Regions from separate parts of the Pseudoalteromonas sp. SCQQ13 genome, predicted to be linked through region 2. Evidence: predicted binding sites of a transcription regulator. Region 2 holds the regulator's gene; each other region holds the start of a gene.
What was found. Region 2 encodes sigma-54, which starts transcription at its own class of promoters, with help from an activator protein. Its sites were predicted from a motif close to GTTGGCACGNNNNTNGNNT; they were not measured.
Positions count from the first base shown of each region.

Region 1: a site for sigma-54 is predicted at 2,400-2,418, ahead of I6F41_RS06095 (DUF2726 domain-containing protein). Genes of this name have one in related genera too.
Region 3: a site for sigma-54 is predicted at 2,773-2,791, ahead of I6F41_RS09515 (P-II family nitrogen regulator). Genes of this name have one in related genera too.

Region 1 is NZ_JADYXG010000005.1:151,080-156,528, reverse strand. It holds gene I6F41_RS06105 (cobalamin biosynthesis protein CobD/CbiB) at 4-948, opposite strand; gene mtnN (5'-methylthioadenosine/S-adenosylhomocysteine nucleosidase) at 949-1,656, opposite strand; gene I6F41_RS06095 (DUF2726 domain-containing protein) at 1,764-2,360, opposite strand; gene folE2 (GTP cyclohydrolase FolE2) at 2,476-3,396, opposite strand; gene arcB (aerobic respiration two-component sensor histidine kinase ArcB) at 3,610-5,449, shown strand, end outside.
Region 2 is NZ_JADYXG010000002.1:128,679-134,127, reverse strand. It holds gene mgtE (magnesium transporter) at 1-258, opposite strand, end outside; gene I6F41_RS02340 (HPr family phosphocarrier protein) at 406-678, opposite strand; gene rapZ (RNase adapter RapZ) at 722-1,567, opposite strand; gene ptsN (PTS IIA-like nitrogen regulatory protein PtsN) at 1,589-2,041, opposite strand; gene hpf (ribosome hibernation promoting factor) at 2,046-2,333, opposite strand; gene I6F41_RS02320 (RNA polymerase factor sigma-54) at 2,360-3,853, opposite strand; gene lptB (LPS export ABC transporter ATP-binding protein) at 3,923-4,648, opposite strand; gene lptA (lipopolysaccharide transport periplasmic protein LptA) at 4,645-5,190, opposite strand; gene lptC (LPS export ABC transporter periplasmic protein LptC) at 5,180-5,449, opposite strand, start outside.
Region 3 is NZ_JADYXG010000009.1:174,696-180,144, forward strand. It holds gene mrcB (penicillin-binding protein 1B) at 1-974, opposite strand, end outside; gene I6F41_RS09510 (ammonium transporter) at 1,151-2,380, opposite strand; gene I6F41_RS09515 (P-II family nitrogen regulator) at 2,390-2,728, opposite strand; gene I6F41_RS09520 (GGDEF domain-containing response regulator) at 2,910-4,175, opposite strand; gene I6F41_RS09525 (S10 family peptidase) at 4,528-5,449, shown strand, end outside.

The sequences.
Region 1 (5,449 bases), on a different contig from region 2:
TAGCTAAATGTTTTTAAGTATTTCTATGCAAACAACGACCAGTAACCAAAATACCCGCGCTTGATTTAGTCTATTAATAGTAATCGGCACGTCCTCAGCAATAGGGAGGCGTTCGGTACCAATACGCATTTTGTTAAAACGTTCGCCAAAATACACTGCAGGCCCGCCTAGTTGTACGCCTAATGATGCAGAGCAAGTGCTTAAAAGCCACCCGGTATTAGTTTGATAAAAGTGCCTGCCATAATGCTTTATATAATGCATGCTTAGCTTGCTCGCTTTACTGGCTGCAATAGTCAGTGCCAATAAGCGCATAGGAATAAATTCAATAATAAACAAGGTAATTTTAAGCGGCTTTAAAAAAGGGCTGTTGGGTTTAATGTTACTGCGCCATGCCTGCTCAATTAAAGTAAGTAATCGATAGGCAAGCGCTGCAATAGGGCCAAGTACTAAAAAAACAAATATCACCACAAAGTAATATCTTGCAGTACGTAATATTAGGCTCTCTATTAAGGCTTTAATTATGCCTGCACCAGAGAGTTTAGTAACATCTCGGGCTACTAATGGCTTTAATAGCTCACGGGCGGCAGATTTTTGATTTTGTTTGGTAAGCTTAGCAATACGTAGTGCTTTTTTATCAATAGCTTTACTCTCAAGGCATAAATATAAAATAAGCCCGGCGAGTAATTCAGGGTAAAATGCAAATTCCAGTAGTAATACAATAATAATAAGTACCACACTTAAAATAAGTGTACTGGCAAGGGCTGCGGCTAAATATTGATAGCTATTGGGTTCTGCTGCTTTATAAATACGCTTACCAATAGCGCTAAAAATAGCCGTTAAAGCGGTGTTAGGATGATACCAACTAACAAGTGGTAAAAAGCGCTCAGCAAGGAGCGCCATTATAAATACAATAAAGTCCAAGTGATTTTGAACCATATTGCTGAGCATTTACAGTGAAACTGCCGTTAGCTTTTCAAGTAACGCCACTACCATTTTAGATGAATTGATTGATGCTGTTTCTAGGTATTCTTCAAACGACTGCGGCGACTCTTTGCCGGCAATATCTGACATCGAGCGAATAACCACAAACGGTGTATTAAGTGTATGACAGGTTTGCGCAATTGATGCCCCTTCCATTTCTACTGCAAGCATTGTAGGAAAGTCGCTACGGGCTTTTTCAATACGTATTGGGTCACACATAAATATGTCGCCGGTACAAATTAAACCAACTAAGGTTTTTACGTCACTAATTTGCGCAATAGTTTGCTCTGCGGCAGCCACTAATTTAGGGTGTGCTGCAAAACCTGCTGGCATTTGTGGTACTTGACCTATTTCGTAACCAAAGGCAGTTACATCAACATCATGATGACGAACTTCTGACGAAATAACTACATCGCCCACATTTAATGACGGATCAAAGCCGCCGGCAGAGCCGGTGTTAATTACGCAATCAGGGGCGAAGTTGTCAATAAGTAATGTAGTTGCAATAGTTGATGCTACTTTACCAATACCAGATTGAACCAATGTTACTGTGTTACCTGCTAATTCACCGGTATAAAAAGTAAAACCAGCTTTAGTTAAAGTTTGTGGATTTTGCATTGCTTCGCGCAAAATTTTAACTTCTGGCTCCATTGCGCCAATAATACCAACATTCATAGTGTTAAGTTCCTGAGTTTGAATGCGCTGATTATACGTGAAGTTAGCGCTAAAAAACAAAAAAGCGAGCAGTTTTACTTTGCTCGCTTTTTATTATGTTATTTACGTTAAATTTCGGCTAGTGCTGTAGAGTGCGCTTTAGCTTGAGAAGGTGATAGCACCGCTGGTTTTTGAACTCGGGTACGAATAGGGCGAGCTGTTTGCGTAGCCGCAGGTTTGCCGAGTTTAAACATAATAGCGTCGCGTACTTCACTTGGGCGATAGCCTGATTTTACTTTCATACGAATATGCGGGATGCCAGCGGCCTCTAATGCGCCATTAACAAACCAGTCGCGTTGTGCTTTATGGCCATCTTTATTGGCATTGTTTACTAAGTCTACGGCTGCCACTATGGTCATTTTTTCTTTATCGACTAGCACAAAATCAAGCTGTTTATTTTTAGCTTTAGCCATTGCTGCACGCTTAGACTTTGCCGATAAACCTTGTTTGCAATCAATCACGTCGATTAGTTTTACACGACTAACAATTTTATACTGATCGCCCACTGCGCGTTCTAATAAATTTAAAAAAGCACTTTCTACTTGAGTAAATACATTTTGCTTGCGGGTAAAAGGATAAGGGTTTCCGCCATCATCGTTAAACTTTGACGCAACAACAGAGGCCCCAACAACTAATACTAAAATTGATAATAAAGCGAATTCCATACGGTAACTCCATAACAACAAATTGACACTGCTTAAGTAAAGCAATTAACGTGCCTAAATTAGTTAGTTAAGTAGTATGTTCCCGTATGGATATTGAACACTGCAAAATAAGAACTTAAGCTCTATAACCGCCAGCAACGCCTTTAACTGCAATAGCGAGTGCGTCGTGCGCATGCAGCGATTCGTAATGATTTATTTGTAACCAGTAATCACTGTATTGCTGTGTTTCTAGTAGCGCTTTAATTTTACGAGCAGCATCTTCACAAAACATTAAATTTTGACCATTTAGGCGGGCAAACTCTTGTTCATCTTCACGTTTCACTGCCGCTTGTACTGGCGTTTTTAATTCATCTTCAATCGTGTTAATTAAATTAACTACGTCAAATTGAGTAATATTACTGTCGAGCTTTACTTTTACATTAGCAATTGAGCGCTGCGAGTGTGGGGTGGCTACAATACCTTGCGTAGTACCTAGCCATTCTAGTGCTTCTTTTTGACTGAGGGTTTCTTGACTGAATTTTTCGGCAAATGCATTTTGTATCAGCTGACGCGCAAGTGCCGCTGAACATGGGCAAGTTGATGAATAGGTTACATCAACACTTAGCTCGTAATTAATAACACCTTGTTCAATTGTGCTGGTTAATATAACGGGGTAACTTTTCCAGCCAGCCTTGCCGCTTAATAACGATTTACGGCGCAGTGGTAATTCAAACTTAAATTCTATAAGTGCTTTATCACTTAAGCCTTCGTGGCTACTAATAAAAAAATCGAGCGCTTGAGCTAATGTTTGAGGATTAACTTGCTGCTCAGTAGAGAGCGTGTCGAGCGCTAAAAATAAGCGCGACATATGAATGCCTTTTGCATCTTCTTTGTGTAAGTTTACAAAAGCGCGGGCTTTAGCATTAACAGTAACTGGCGTTATGCCATGCGACTCAAAAATAAATGGCAGTTCAATTTCACCCATTCCCACCCAGTCTAATGTACCAGTTTGTAAGGCGGGAGCCGTGTTAGCTATATCGGGCATATTAGTTTGCATGGTGTGTTACTCGTTATTAGCAATAATAAAGCGCCGCATTTTACACTAAATAATTTATTGCTGGAATGATGAGTTGTAGCCAGCTAATGATTCAAACAATAAATATTAGAGTTTTTATCGCACAACATGAAAATAGCTGATAGAAAATGCTAAAATTAACCATAACATGCAATTTAAACCTTTTTGTAATTAAGCTAAGAGACACACTGATATATGACCGATTCCTCTTTGAGCCCTTGGGCTCGAGTTCTTTCTAGTTTAATAACTCGGTTTGGTGAGTTTAAAACTGCAGCCATTTGCTATGCTTTGTTATTGGCAGTTTCGCTTGTTTTATCAAGTATGTTTTATTATGTTGCCGTTGGAGAAGTTAATCTTGTTGATATATTAGCAGTGGTATTTTTTACCTCTGTGGTATCGCCTCTGGTTATAAGCGTGCTAATAAATTCAATCAGGCAACTAGATGCCTCCTATGCATATTTAGACAGTGCGACAAAACAAGAAAAGCTACTCAATCAAACATTAAAAGATAATATAAATCGCTTAAATGTAGAAATTGATGAGCGTAAAATGGCGTTCCATGCCAAGCACCGGGCAATAGAAGAGCTAAGAAAAGAAATTGCTGAGCGTAAAAAAACACAACAAGAGCTTGCCCAGCAAAGTATGCTACAGCGCTCAATAGTAGACTCCTCCCCCGATTTATTTTATTACCGCGACGACAACGGTGTGTTTGCTGGCTGTAATAAAATGTTTGAAGAAGTAATGGGTAAAACCAGTGACGAATTAATCGGTAAGAGTGCTGAACAAATATTTCCTAATCAATTTTTATCTGAAGTTTTAAAAACCGATAAACAGGTAGAGCAAACTCATCAAGCATTAACTATAGATGTTCAATACGATGTGGGCGGCGAAACGCGTTGGTTTGAATTACGTAAATTGCCGTTTATTAATGATAAAGGTAAGTACATAGGTTTACTTGCATTTGGCCGTGATATTACGAGTCGTAAAGAGGCTGCAGAAGCACTTGAAACAGCCTACAAGGATAAAGGTAAATTTATTGCCACTTTGAGCCATGAGTTGCGTACACCACTTAATGGCATTGTTGGTTTAACACGTATGTTGCTTGATACAGAGCTTAATAAACAGCAGCGTAGTTGGTGTAATACGGTGTTTTCGAGTGCCGAAACACTAGGTAATATATTTAACGACATTATAGATTTAGACAAAATAGACAGAGAGCAGTTAGATATTGCAACTAATGCTATAAACGTATCAGACTTTATTAACGATGTGGTTAACTTTGCAGGCCTAATTGCTGAACAAAAAGATCTTTCTTTTGATATTAAACGCTTAGGCATGCTAGATATTTATGCGCAACTAGATCCAACCCGACTTCGCCAAGTTGTTTGGAACTTAATAAATAATGCGGTTAAATTTACTCATAAGGGCAGTGTAACCCTTACCTGTATTCGTGAAAATCGAGATGATGGCCCTTGGCTTACCATGAAAATATCAGACACCGGAGAAGGCATACCAGCCGAACAGCTCTCTCGTATTTTTGATATGTATTATAAAGCGCCAGATCTTAAAGGCACCAATGCTATTGGTTCTGGCATTGGCTTAGCAGTAACCAAAGCCTTAGTTGATGCAATGCAGGGGATTATTTCGGTTAATAGTACCGAAGGCGAGGGGAGCTGCTTTATAGTAGAAATACCGCTAATTTTATGTAGCGCACCCACTGAGAATAGTTATGTAGGACGCAGCTTAAATATACTGTTAGTAGAAGATGTGCCGTTAAATGCCGAAATTGCGACTAACTTACTTGAACAGCGTGGTCATGAAGTTATTTGGGCTGAGACCGGCGAAGATGCATTGTCTTTTGTAGAAACTGAAGACGATTTAGATTTGATCTTACTTGATATGCAGTTACCCGATATAAACGGTGATGAAGTAGCAAGGCAAATAAGAGCCGATAGCCATTTTGATAAACTACCTATTGTAGCGCTTACCGCAAATGTGCGCAGTGCAGAGCAAGAGCTAGAGGGGATTTCAATCC
Region 2 (5,449 bases):
AGGTTCCATTTGGGCAATAATGCCTAAACGTACATCTTCAGAGAGTTCTTCAAGAACATCACCTTGTACATCTGGATCAACTAATTGCCAGAGCAGGCGACGAACTTTATGCGGTGATGATTCTAGTAAAAGTGCGGTATCACAAGGAGCTGTTTTTGCCAGCATGCGCCTAACTTGAACAAACTGACCACTATTGAGTGACTTGGTCACTTGTTGTAATTGTTGTAGTGGGTAGTCTTGTTCGAAAGTTTCGGGCATTGGCGTCCTTAATTTATTTTTATAACGTTAGGGAAGAAGTTAGTCATTAACTTCGTTCAGTTTATCTTACTTTTTTTAGCCAAACTAGCTTAAGGTTTCACTAACCCTATATTTTAGCTCGTTTACTTGGTTTAAATAAAGTGCCTACTATTCTTGTTCGTTAAAGCGCTGCGCTATTAATTGGCCAACGGCATGTAAAGCATGCTCTGCATCGGGTCCTTCGCACACTACTTTTACTTCTTTACCTTGGCTGCTTTCTAGTAACATTAAAGCCAGTACGCTATCGCCAGCGGCTTCTTTTTCATCTTGAAATAAGGTAATAGATGCGTCAAATTGTACCGCTAATTGTGCTAATACGGTAGCAGCTCTAGCATGCAGGCCTAGCTTGTTTTTTATTAAAAATGTATTTTCTAAGCGCATAAGATACTCTACTTAAGCTGAACAGATGATTATTTAAATTGAATTATTTTTCTTGCTCGCGATGGCGAATTTTTACATTAGGGTGAGACATAGCAAAGCTTTCACCAATTGTTTGCGCTAAATAAACTGAGCGGTGCTGACCACCAGTACAACCAATAGCAATGGTTAAATAACTGCGATTATTACGCTCTAGGTGTGGTAACCACGTTTGTACAAAGGTTTGAATTTGCCAAGTGAATTTTTGCACAATACTATGACTAGCTAAATAATCTTTTACTGGTTGATCTAATCCAGTTAAAGGCTTGAGCTCCGGTTCCCAGTGTGGGTTTGGTAAAAAACGCGCATCAAAAACATAATCAGCACCTTTGGGAATACCATGCTTAAAGCCAAACGACTCAAAGGTAATGATAAGCTGTTTGTCTTTTTTACCGAGTATGGTTTCACGCATAGATTCAGCAAGTTGATGCACACTTAAATCGGTTGTATCAATGACATGATCAGCCCGCGTTACGAGTACATCGAGTAATTCTTTTTCTTTTTTTATTGCTAAATCTAGCGGTAGCGAATCAATCGAAAGCGGGTGCAAACGACGTGTTTCTGAATAACGGCGGATTAACGTTTGATCGTCGCTATCTAAATAAAATAACGTTGGTTTAGCAAAGTCGGGCAAGTACTCAAGGATATCGTTAAACTGCTGCTGGTCTTTAGGCAGGTTACGCACGTCTATACTAACGGCTATTTTATCGTAGTTATCAGAGACACTGCGCACTAATGAAGGCAGCAAATTTACCGGAATATTATCTACACAATAGTAACCTAAATCTTCTACAACACGTAAAGCAACTGACTTACCAGAACCTGAACGGCCACTTATAATAATTAATTCCATTTACCACCCCTTTATTAGTAACTAGGATTGATCCAAAATAACTTGGTATAACGCTTCATCAGACTTTGCCGCACGCAATTGCTTACAAAACTCTTTATCGTTTAGTTTATCAGCTATTGTGGCTAGTGTTTTCAAGTGCTGCTGGTTATCGCCATCGGGCACTATAAGCGCAACAAAAATATCAACTGGACGATTATCAATTGCATCAAAATTAATAGCGGTTTCGCTTATTAAAATTAAGGCAAGAGGCTCTTGTGCCCCGCTCATACGGCCATGTGGAATTGCTATTCCTCGGCCAATACCGGTACTACCTAGCTTTTCTCTTGCCAATAAAGCAGTGAGAATATCTTGCTGAGGTAAATACGGCATTTTTTTATGCGCGAGTTCACTGATGAATTCTAAAATTCTTTTTTTACTATTAAAAAGGACCACAGCTTTGCTGCAGTCCTGGCATATAAGTGAGCTTAATTTCATAGTGTTAGTGTCGAGCAAACTTCTCTTTGTGTTTAATTACTTGACGATCGAGTTTGTCAATCAACGAGTCAATGGCAGCGTACATATCTTGGTGTTCGGTCGATGCAAATAGCTCAGCGCCACTTACAAAAATTGTTGCTTCAGCTTTTTGACTTAATTTTTCTACATCGAGAATAACATGCACATTAGTTATGTGATCTGAGTGTCTTTGCAGCTTTGCAAATTTATTATTTACATAGTCTCTTAATGAGTCTGTAATGTCTACATGACGACCAGTTAAGTTTAGTTGCATCAGCATTTTCCTCTTTGTTGTACGTCTTAAATCAAGCTTTTACGTTGATTCGACGGGGGAATAGCCAGAGATTCGCGATATTTTGCAATTGTCCGTCTAGCTACTTTAATTCCTTGCTCAGCCAATATATCTGCAATCTTGCTATCACTCAATGGTTTGGCTAAGTTTTCTGCAGCTATCAACTTTTTAATCAGGGCACGTATGGCAGTTGATGAACATTCGCCACCATTTTCGGTGCTTACATGGCTTGAAAAAAAGTACTTAAGCTCAAAAATGCCACGTGGAGTGTGCATATATTTTTGCGTAGTGACCCGTGAAATAGTCGACTCGTGCATTTCAACTATTTCGGCAACATCGTTTAATACCATAGGTTTCATGGCTTCTGGGCCATGTTCAAAAAACGCTTGTTGCTGCTTAACAATACAATTAGTTACTTTCAGGAGTGTTTCGTTTCTACTTTCTAGGCTTTTAATAAACCATTTAGCTTCTTGTAAGTGCGAGCGAATAAATTGGCTGTCACCGCTGGATTTTACTGTACGAGACATAGCCGCATATTGGCTGTTAACACGTATTTTTGGCATGCTATCAGGGTTTAGCTCTACCACCCAGCGGCCTTTTATTTTTTTAACAGACACGTCAGGTATAACGTATTCAGACTCTTCTCTGACAATAGTATCCGCAGGCTTAGGATTAAGCGTATGAATAAGTGTCATTATTTCTTTAAGCTCTTCTTCTTTGAGCTTAGTTTTTTTCATTAACGTACGATAGTCGCGAGCAGCGAGTAAATCGATATGATCAGTTAACACCATTTTTGTTTCGTTAATATAAGGGGTGTCTTTATCAAATTGATTTAATTGAATGCATAAGCATTCTTGCAAGCTGCGAGCTGCAATACCAACAGGATCAAATAATTGAATGCGCTTTAGCACTGCTTCTATTTCATCTAGTTCTACTTCGTGTTCGTCGTCAGTTTCTTGGTTAAAGCTTGCTAAAAGGTCTTCGCAACTGAGGGTTAAAATACCAGAGTCATCTACGGCTTCAACGATAGCTATGGCAATAGCTTCGTCGGTAGGGCTAAAAGGGGTGAGCTGTAATTGCCACATTAAGTATTCATGCAGGGTTTCGGTTGATGCACCTTGATAAATAGATTCATCTTCAGGCATTGGCCCTGATGAAGAGGCAGGCGCTGCGCTCATATATTCATCCCATGATACATCCATGGCCATGTCGTCGCTTATGGTGTCTTTATTTAGTGCTTCACCGCTATCTTGCTCATACTCGCTTGGGGTGTCGTCAGCAGAGGCGCTAACAGTAATGTCATCTGCTTTTTGCTCGTTTTTACCTGCTGATTCTTCCGTGTAATCTTGTTCATCAACTTCAAGTAATGGGTTGCTATCAAGTGCTTCTTGTATTTCTTGCTGGAGATCCAAGGTACTAAGCTGCAATAAGCGAATAGCCTGTTGCAGTTGCGGAGTCATTGTAAGTTGCTGGCCCATGCGCAGCTGTAATGATTGCCTCATTTATCTCTAACAATCCTTATAAATTGATATGATTAATCTTAGCAGATGCTTATAGTAATAACATAAATATTACAGTTTGAACTGCTCGCCTAAATAAACATCACGTACTGTTTTATCGTTTAATACAAATTCAGGAGTACCAGATGCAATTAGCTCCCCATGAGAAACAATGTAGGCTTTTTCACAAACATCAAGGGTTTCCCTTACATTGTGGTCGGTAATTAGTACGCCAATACCACGATTTTTAAGGTGTTCTATAATTTTTTTAATATCGAGTACTGAAATAGGATCCACGCCAGCAAAGGGCTCATCAAGCAATATAAATTTAGGATCTGCAGCTAAAGCACGTGCTATTTCTACGCGGCGACGTTCACCACCAGATAGCGCCATACCTAAGCTGTCGCGAATATGTTGCAGGCTAAATTCGTCCAATAAACTATTTAGGGTTTCTTCCCTGGCTTGTTTATTTAGTTGCTTACGCGTTTCTAAAATAGCCATTAAATTTTGATACACAGTGAGCTTTCTAAAAATAGAAGATTCTTGTGGTAAATAACCAATACCTAAACGAGCACGGCTGTGCATAGGAAGTAAGGTAATATCGTTATCATCAATTAATATTTTACCTTTGTCGCTAGGTACTAAGCCTACAATCATGTAAAAGGTAGTGGTTTTACCTGCGCCATTTGGGCCAAGTAAACCAACAATGCTGCCAGCTTTTACTTCAAGTCCTACATTTTTAACAACTTCACGGCCTTTATAGCTTTTTGCTAATAGCTCTGCTTTTAATGTACTCATGGCTGACCTTTATTGAGTTTTTGTTCTTTTTTTACGTCTACAGGCACTAAAATAGTGTGTACCCGATCAGTTGAGTTTTCATCTTTTTCAGCACTTATAAGCTGTTGCTCTATATCATAGGTGATGCTTTTAGCCGTAATTTTTTGCCCAGCTTGAGAAATGTTTGCATCTCCTACCAGGGTTAAAAAACGTTTCGCTACATCGTAACGTACTTCGTTAGCGCTGGCGCTCATGACAGTGCCATCTGCTTGCTTTTCTTCAAAATATGCAGGGCTGCCCGTGGCAATTAATAGTTGTTTATTATCGCCAAGTTCGTCGCGCTTATGTACTTCTAAACGATCGGCGGTGATACGACGATTACCGTGAATTATCTCGACGTTTTTCTCAAAAATACCAACGTTTTCTTTTAGTTGGCCTTCTTGGCGGTCAGCACTAATAGAAATTTGATTAGCTAATGGGGAAGTACTTTGCTCTGCCGCATTACTATTAAATACAAGTATAAGCGATGGAATAATAAGTATTTTTGCAAGGTTATTGGTCATAATATAGTGTTCGCGTATGGTTAATTAGTTTTATCACCTCGGTTGTTAAATTGGCTTCAAGGCCTTTACCGGTGATCTTTAAATTCGGTCCAGTTATAATAACGGGCTGTTCGCTGCGCATAGTGAGTAGCATTATATCTACTTGAATATTGTCGGCGGTAATTTTGTCTATCATTGCGCCATCAATTAAGTTTTGGGCAGTTACATTACCCTCTAAAATTAATTGTCTTTCATCGTAAAGTGTTGCTTCATCAGCATT
Region 3 (5,449 bases), on a different contig from region 2:
TCTAGCTCATCTACTGGTTTAGAAAAGTAAAATTCAGCAGCCAAGCCCATACCATGTACACCTTGGTTATAAGACTGCCCTAAATATACTTCATTTAAATACGCTTCAAGTATTTGATCTTTTGAATAACGGTAATCTAAAATAAGCGCAATAAACGCTTCGTTTATTTTTCGTGTAAGTGAGCGCTCTCGGGTTAAGTAAATATTTTTAGCCAGTTGTTGCGTTAGCGTACTGCCGCCCTGAACTGTTCGCCCAGCACGAATATTACTATACAACGCACGTAAAATAGAAAATACCGATACGCCGTGGTGCTGATAAAAATTACGATCTTCAACCACTAAAAGCGTGTCTTTTAGCATTGCCGGAAATTTATCCAGCGGTACAAATTCACGGTCTTGTTTAGAGTCGTTACCTATACGCGCTATTTGCACCGGCTCCAGCCTAGCGTTGTTTAAACGCCGACCAAACTTGTCTTTAATACTAGCCACTTTTTGCCCTGCAAAACGCAGTTCAATTATATGCGCCTGTTCTAGCGCGTCATAAAATTCAAAATCGCGACGATATATTTTAATGCTGTTGGCAGTTTTAACATATTGCCCTGTACGACTTAACCTATTAACGGCTGAGTAGTTTAGCCGCTCTAACTCCCAAATAACCTCTTGGCTTGATAAGAACTGCCCGGGGTAAAACGCCATCGAGCGTGCATAAACTTGCGCAGGAAGCTGCCATTTATTACCTTCAAATTGACGAGTTATTTTTGCATCGAGGTAAATAAAATAAAGCGCCATAGCAATAAATGTCGCTAAACTAAGTTTCCAAAAAATAGACCATAGTTTATTGAGTAAAGATCGCTGAGCAACTGATGATTTGTTTTTTGTACTTTTTTTAGCGCCGTTACGCGGTGTACTTTTAGAGGGTTTAGCGCTGCGCTTTGTGGGGGTTTTACCTGTCGGTGTTTTTTTGTTATCAGCCATTTAAATGTAATTTATTCCAAGGTTTATTTTACGGACGTGAGCTTAGCATAGTCACCTACTAGTTCACCATTATAAGGTAAATTAACAACCCATCTTAGCAGCACTAAAGTTAACCTCCCCTGAAATAAAAAAGCGCTACCTAAGTAGCGCTTTGGACAACACACAATAACTTAAATTTAATTACTACGAACCGATACAAATTCTGGGTAGGCGTCAATGCCACAATCGTGTTGATCCATACCGTTTAGCTCTTCTTCTTCGGTAACCCTAATGCCCATAGTATGCTTTAAGATTGCCCACACCAGCAGCGAAGAAATAAACACAAAACCAATAATACACAACAAGCCTATTAACTGAGTTACCAAGTTTGCCTCGGCGTTTGTCACAGGTACTAGCATAATACCAAGTACTCCACATACGCCATGCACAGAAATAGCGCCAACTGGGTCGTCTATTTTTGCCTTATCAAGTATAACAATACTAAATACCACTAATGAGCCGCCTAATAACCCTAATAAACACGCCATCAATGGTGAAGGTGAAAGCGGATCGGCGGTAATCACAACCAGCCCAGCTAACGCGCCATTTAATACCATAGTTAAATCGGCTTTACCCCATAATGCTTTACAAACAAATAGTGCTGAAACAGCCCCCATTGCAGCAGCAGCATTGGTGTTTAATAAAATCTTTCCTACAGCAGTCGCGTTTTCTGCATCTGATATAAGTAGCTGCGAGCCGCCGTTAAAACCAAACCAGCCCATCCATAAAATAAACGTACCTAACGTTGCCAAAGGCAAGTTTGACCCCGGAATTGGGTATATTTCGCCATTTTTACCATATTTTCCTTTACGTGCACCCAGTAATAATACGCCAGCTAATGCCGCTGATGCGCCGGTTGCATGCACTATTGCTGAGCCCGCGAAGTCAACAAAACCCATTGCCGATAAAAATCCAGAGCCCCAAGTCCAGTAACCCTCAATAGGATATATAAGCCCAGTTAACACCAAGGTAAACACCAAAAATGCCCACAACTTCATGCGCTCAGCCACCGCACCCGAGACAATAGACATAGCCGTGGCAACAAAAACAACTTGAAAGAAAAAATCAGATTCTAGAGAGTGATCAGCATCAGCGGCTTGTGTACCAATTAAGCCACCAAATGAAGGAATGATGCCTCCCTCGGTATTCCCTACATACATAATATTGTAACCAACGAGTAAAAACATGGTGCATGCAATTGAATACAAGGCGATATTTTTAGTTAATATTTCTGTGGTGTTTTTTGAGCGTACTAAACCCGCTTCTAGCATGGCAAACCCTGCGGCCATCCACATTACTAATATGCCACAAATTAAAAAATAAAAGGTGTCGAGCGAAAACTTTAGTTCTATCAGTGTACTTTCCATAAATCCCCCTTAAAGTGCATCTTCATCAAGTTCGCCCGTACGAATACGAACAATTTGATCTAGGTCGTACACAAAAATCTTACCGTCACCTATTTTTCCGGTGCCTGCAACTTGCGTAATTGAGTCAACTACGCGTTGGCAGTTTTCAGTACGAGTGGCAATTTCGAGTTTAATTTTAGGAATAAAATCAACTTGGTATTCAGCCCCACGATACAATTCGGTATGACCACGTTGTCGACCAAAGCCTTTTACATCAACAACTGTCATCCCTTCTATGCCTAAATCAGCGAGTGCTGTACGCACTTCATCTAATTTAAATGGCTTGATGATTGCACTAATCATTTTCATTTTAGTCCCCTTAGGACACGTTATTGTTTTTCTTAGTTAATACAATCCAAGCTTTATGCCATTTTTATATGGCAATAAAAAACAATAACTTATAAAAATATTTTATATTTAAAACAAAAAAACGCACCAATTAGGTGCGTTTTTTTATATATAATACTTGATTGGTGCGTGTGTATTTAACTCAACGTATAGCTGTAACCTCTGCTAGCTGCAAAGTACTATTTAAAACCACACAATTGCGCCCTTGATCCTTAGCTTGATACAAAGCTCTATCGGCAACACGCATAGCAGCGGTTAAATTGGTATTTTGAAATTCGGCTAGGCCTATACTTGCTGTTATTGATAAGGTTTTATCACTGATAGTAAAGTCGTAACTTGCGAACTTTTGTATAAATAAATTTAAACATTTCTCGGCTTGTTCAACTTCTACTTGCGTTAATATAATTGCAAACTCTTCACCGCCAATACGTGCCACTGTACTGTTAGAAAATGAAGTACGGATTAAATTACTCACTTGTTTAAGTGCCTGATCGCCGCCGTCATGCCCAAATTCATCGTTTATTGCTTTAAAAAAATCTATATCGAGTAACACTAAGCTATTTTTCTGATTTTTATTTTTGAGTAGTTTTTCAGCATACTGATAAAAGTAACGACGATTATAAAGCCCGGTAAGATGATCTCGAAAAGCACTTTCTTTAATGTCTGCAATTAACGATAACTGCTCCATGGTTTGCAATACACGACAATGAAACTCTTCATTCATAAAAGGTTTAGTTAAAAAATCATTAGCACCATATTTAATAAATCGCGCCGATAAACCATGCTTACTCGCGCCTGATAACCCAATAATTGCTAAGTCATCACGGCCTCTAAAGTTTCTCACCGCTTTAACTAATTCAAAACCATCCATTGTTGGCATTGCATAGTCTGTCATGAGTAATTTAATTTCAGCATCGTTTTTGAGCATATCTAATGCTTGGCGTCCATCGTGCGCCTCACTGACTGCAAATAATTGTTTTTCTAGCATTTGCTTCATTAAAGTACGACTTAAAACCGAGTCGTCGGCTATTAATGCTTTACAGCCTTGGTTACGCAACAGCTGTGCAACTAATTTTATAGCGTAATTATATGAGTCACGGTTATCTTTTATCACATAATCAATTACGCCTAATTCTAACATTTGCAGGCGCTTGTACTCATCCATCTTAGAAGTAAGCACCACAGTAGGAATACCTTTTAATAAGGTATATTTGGCCACCTCACCATTTGGTGCGTCGGGGAGCGTTAAATCAACTAAGGCTAGTGTATAGCTGTGCTTACTTACAAACTCCTTACACTCAGATAAAGACCAAGCAAAATCAATGGCAACATCAAGATACTGTGCAGATATATGGCGAAGGACTTGTTGTACTACTTTACTATCTTCAACTATCAACAGTCTTTGCATAGGGCTTCTCTTTACTTCTAATTTGATTACTTGTTTTATAACCATATGTTCATCATAAATTTAAAGCCTTTAATGAGATTTTAAATTTATTAAAAAGCAAATTACACACCCTGTCGGTTTGCCACTATTTTTTTAAAGTAAATCTCACTTATTTAAGCTGCTATTTATAAATAGATGCGAATATACATTACTTTCATTACGATCGAAATAAAGAGCGATACAAAGCGTTAAAAGCTAAGTTTTTACACATTCTATTTACTCAACCACTATTATCGGCAACTAGTCTCAATACTTTTGTTTTTTTACTGAATATTTCTTTTAATAGAACATTAACAATAAAAAAGGGTCATTCATGAAGTTTAGCCAAAGTATTTTTTTACCTATTGCCGCCATTGCCTTAACACTTAGTAGTGCCTCCTTTGCCGATAATAACCAGCGTCGTATTGATATCGACAGCAAAGTGGTTACTGAGCACAAAGCAAAAATTAATAATCAGCGCTTTTCATATACGGTTGCAACCGGTACGCAACCTGTTTGGGATGACAAAGGCGATGCTATAGCAACCTTGCAATATACTTACTACACCCGCGATAAGGTAGATGACAGAGCAAAGCGCCCTTTGCTTATTTCGTTTAATGGCGGCCCTGGCTCGGCATCGGTTTGGATGCACCTTGCTTATACTGGCCCTCGCGTATTAAAAATTGATGATGAAGGCTACCCTATTCAACCATATGGGGTTAAAGACAACCCTTACTCAGTGCTCGACATTGCCGATATTGTATATGTAAATCCGGTAAACACCGGCTACTCTCGGGTAGTTGAAGATAAAGACGGTAAATTACTCTCTAAAGCTGAACAAAAAGAGCAGTTTTTTGGCGTAAAAGCCGATATTAAGTACCTCGCTGAGTGGCTTAATACCTTTGTAAACAGAAACGAGCGCTGGCGCTCTCCTAAGTTTTTAATTGGCGAAAGCTACGGTACAACACGTGTATCGGGCCTTGCCCATGAACTGCAAAATAGCCAATGGATGTACATTAACGGCGTAGTATTGGTTTCACCAACCGATATTGGCATTAAGCGCGACGGCCCAATTAAAGCAGCTAACCGCCTGCCTTACTTTGCCGCTACAGCTTGGTATCACAAAGCATTAAATGCCAACTTACAAGCTAAAGACCTAGACGAGTTACTGCCTGAAGTTGAGCAGTTTACAATTAACGAACTGATCCCCGCACTGGCTAAAGGCGGCTTTATTGCAGATGATGAAAAGCGCCGCA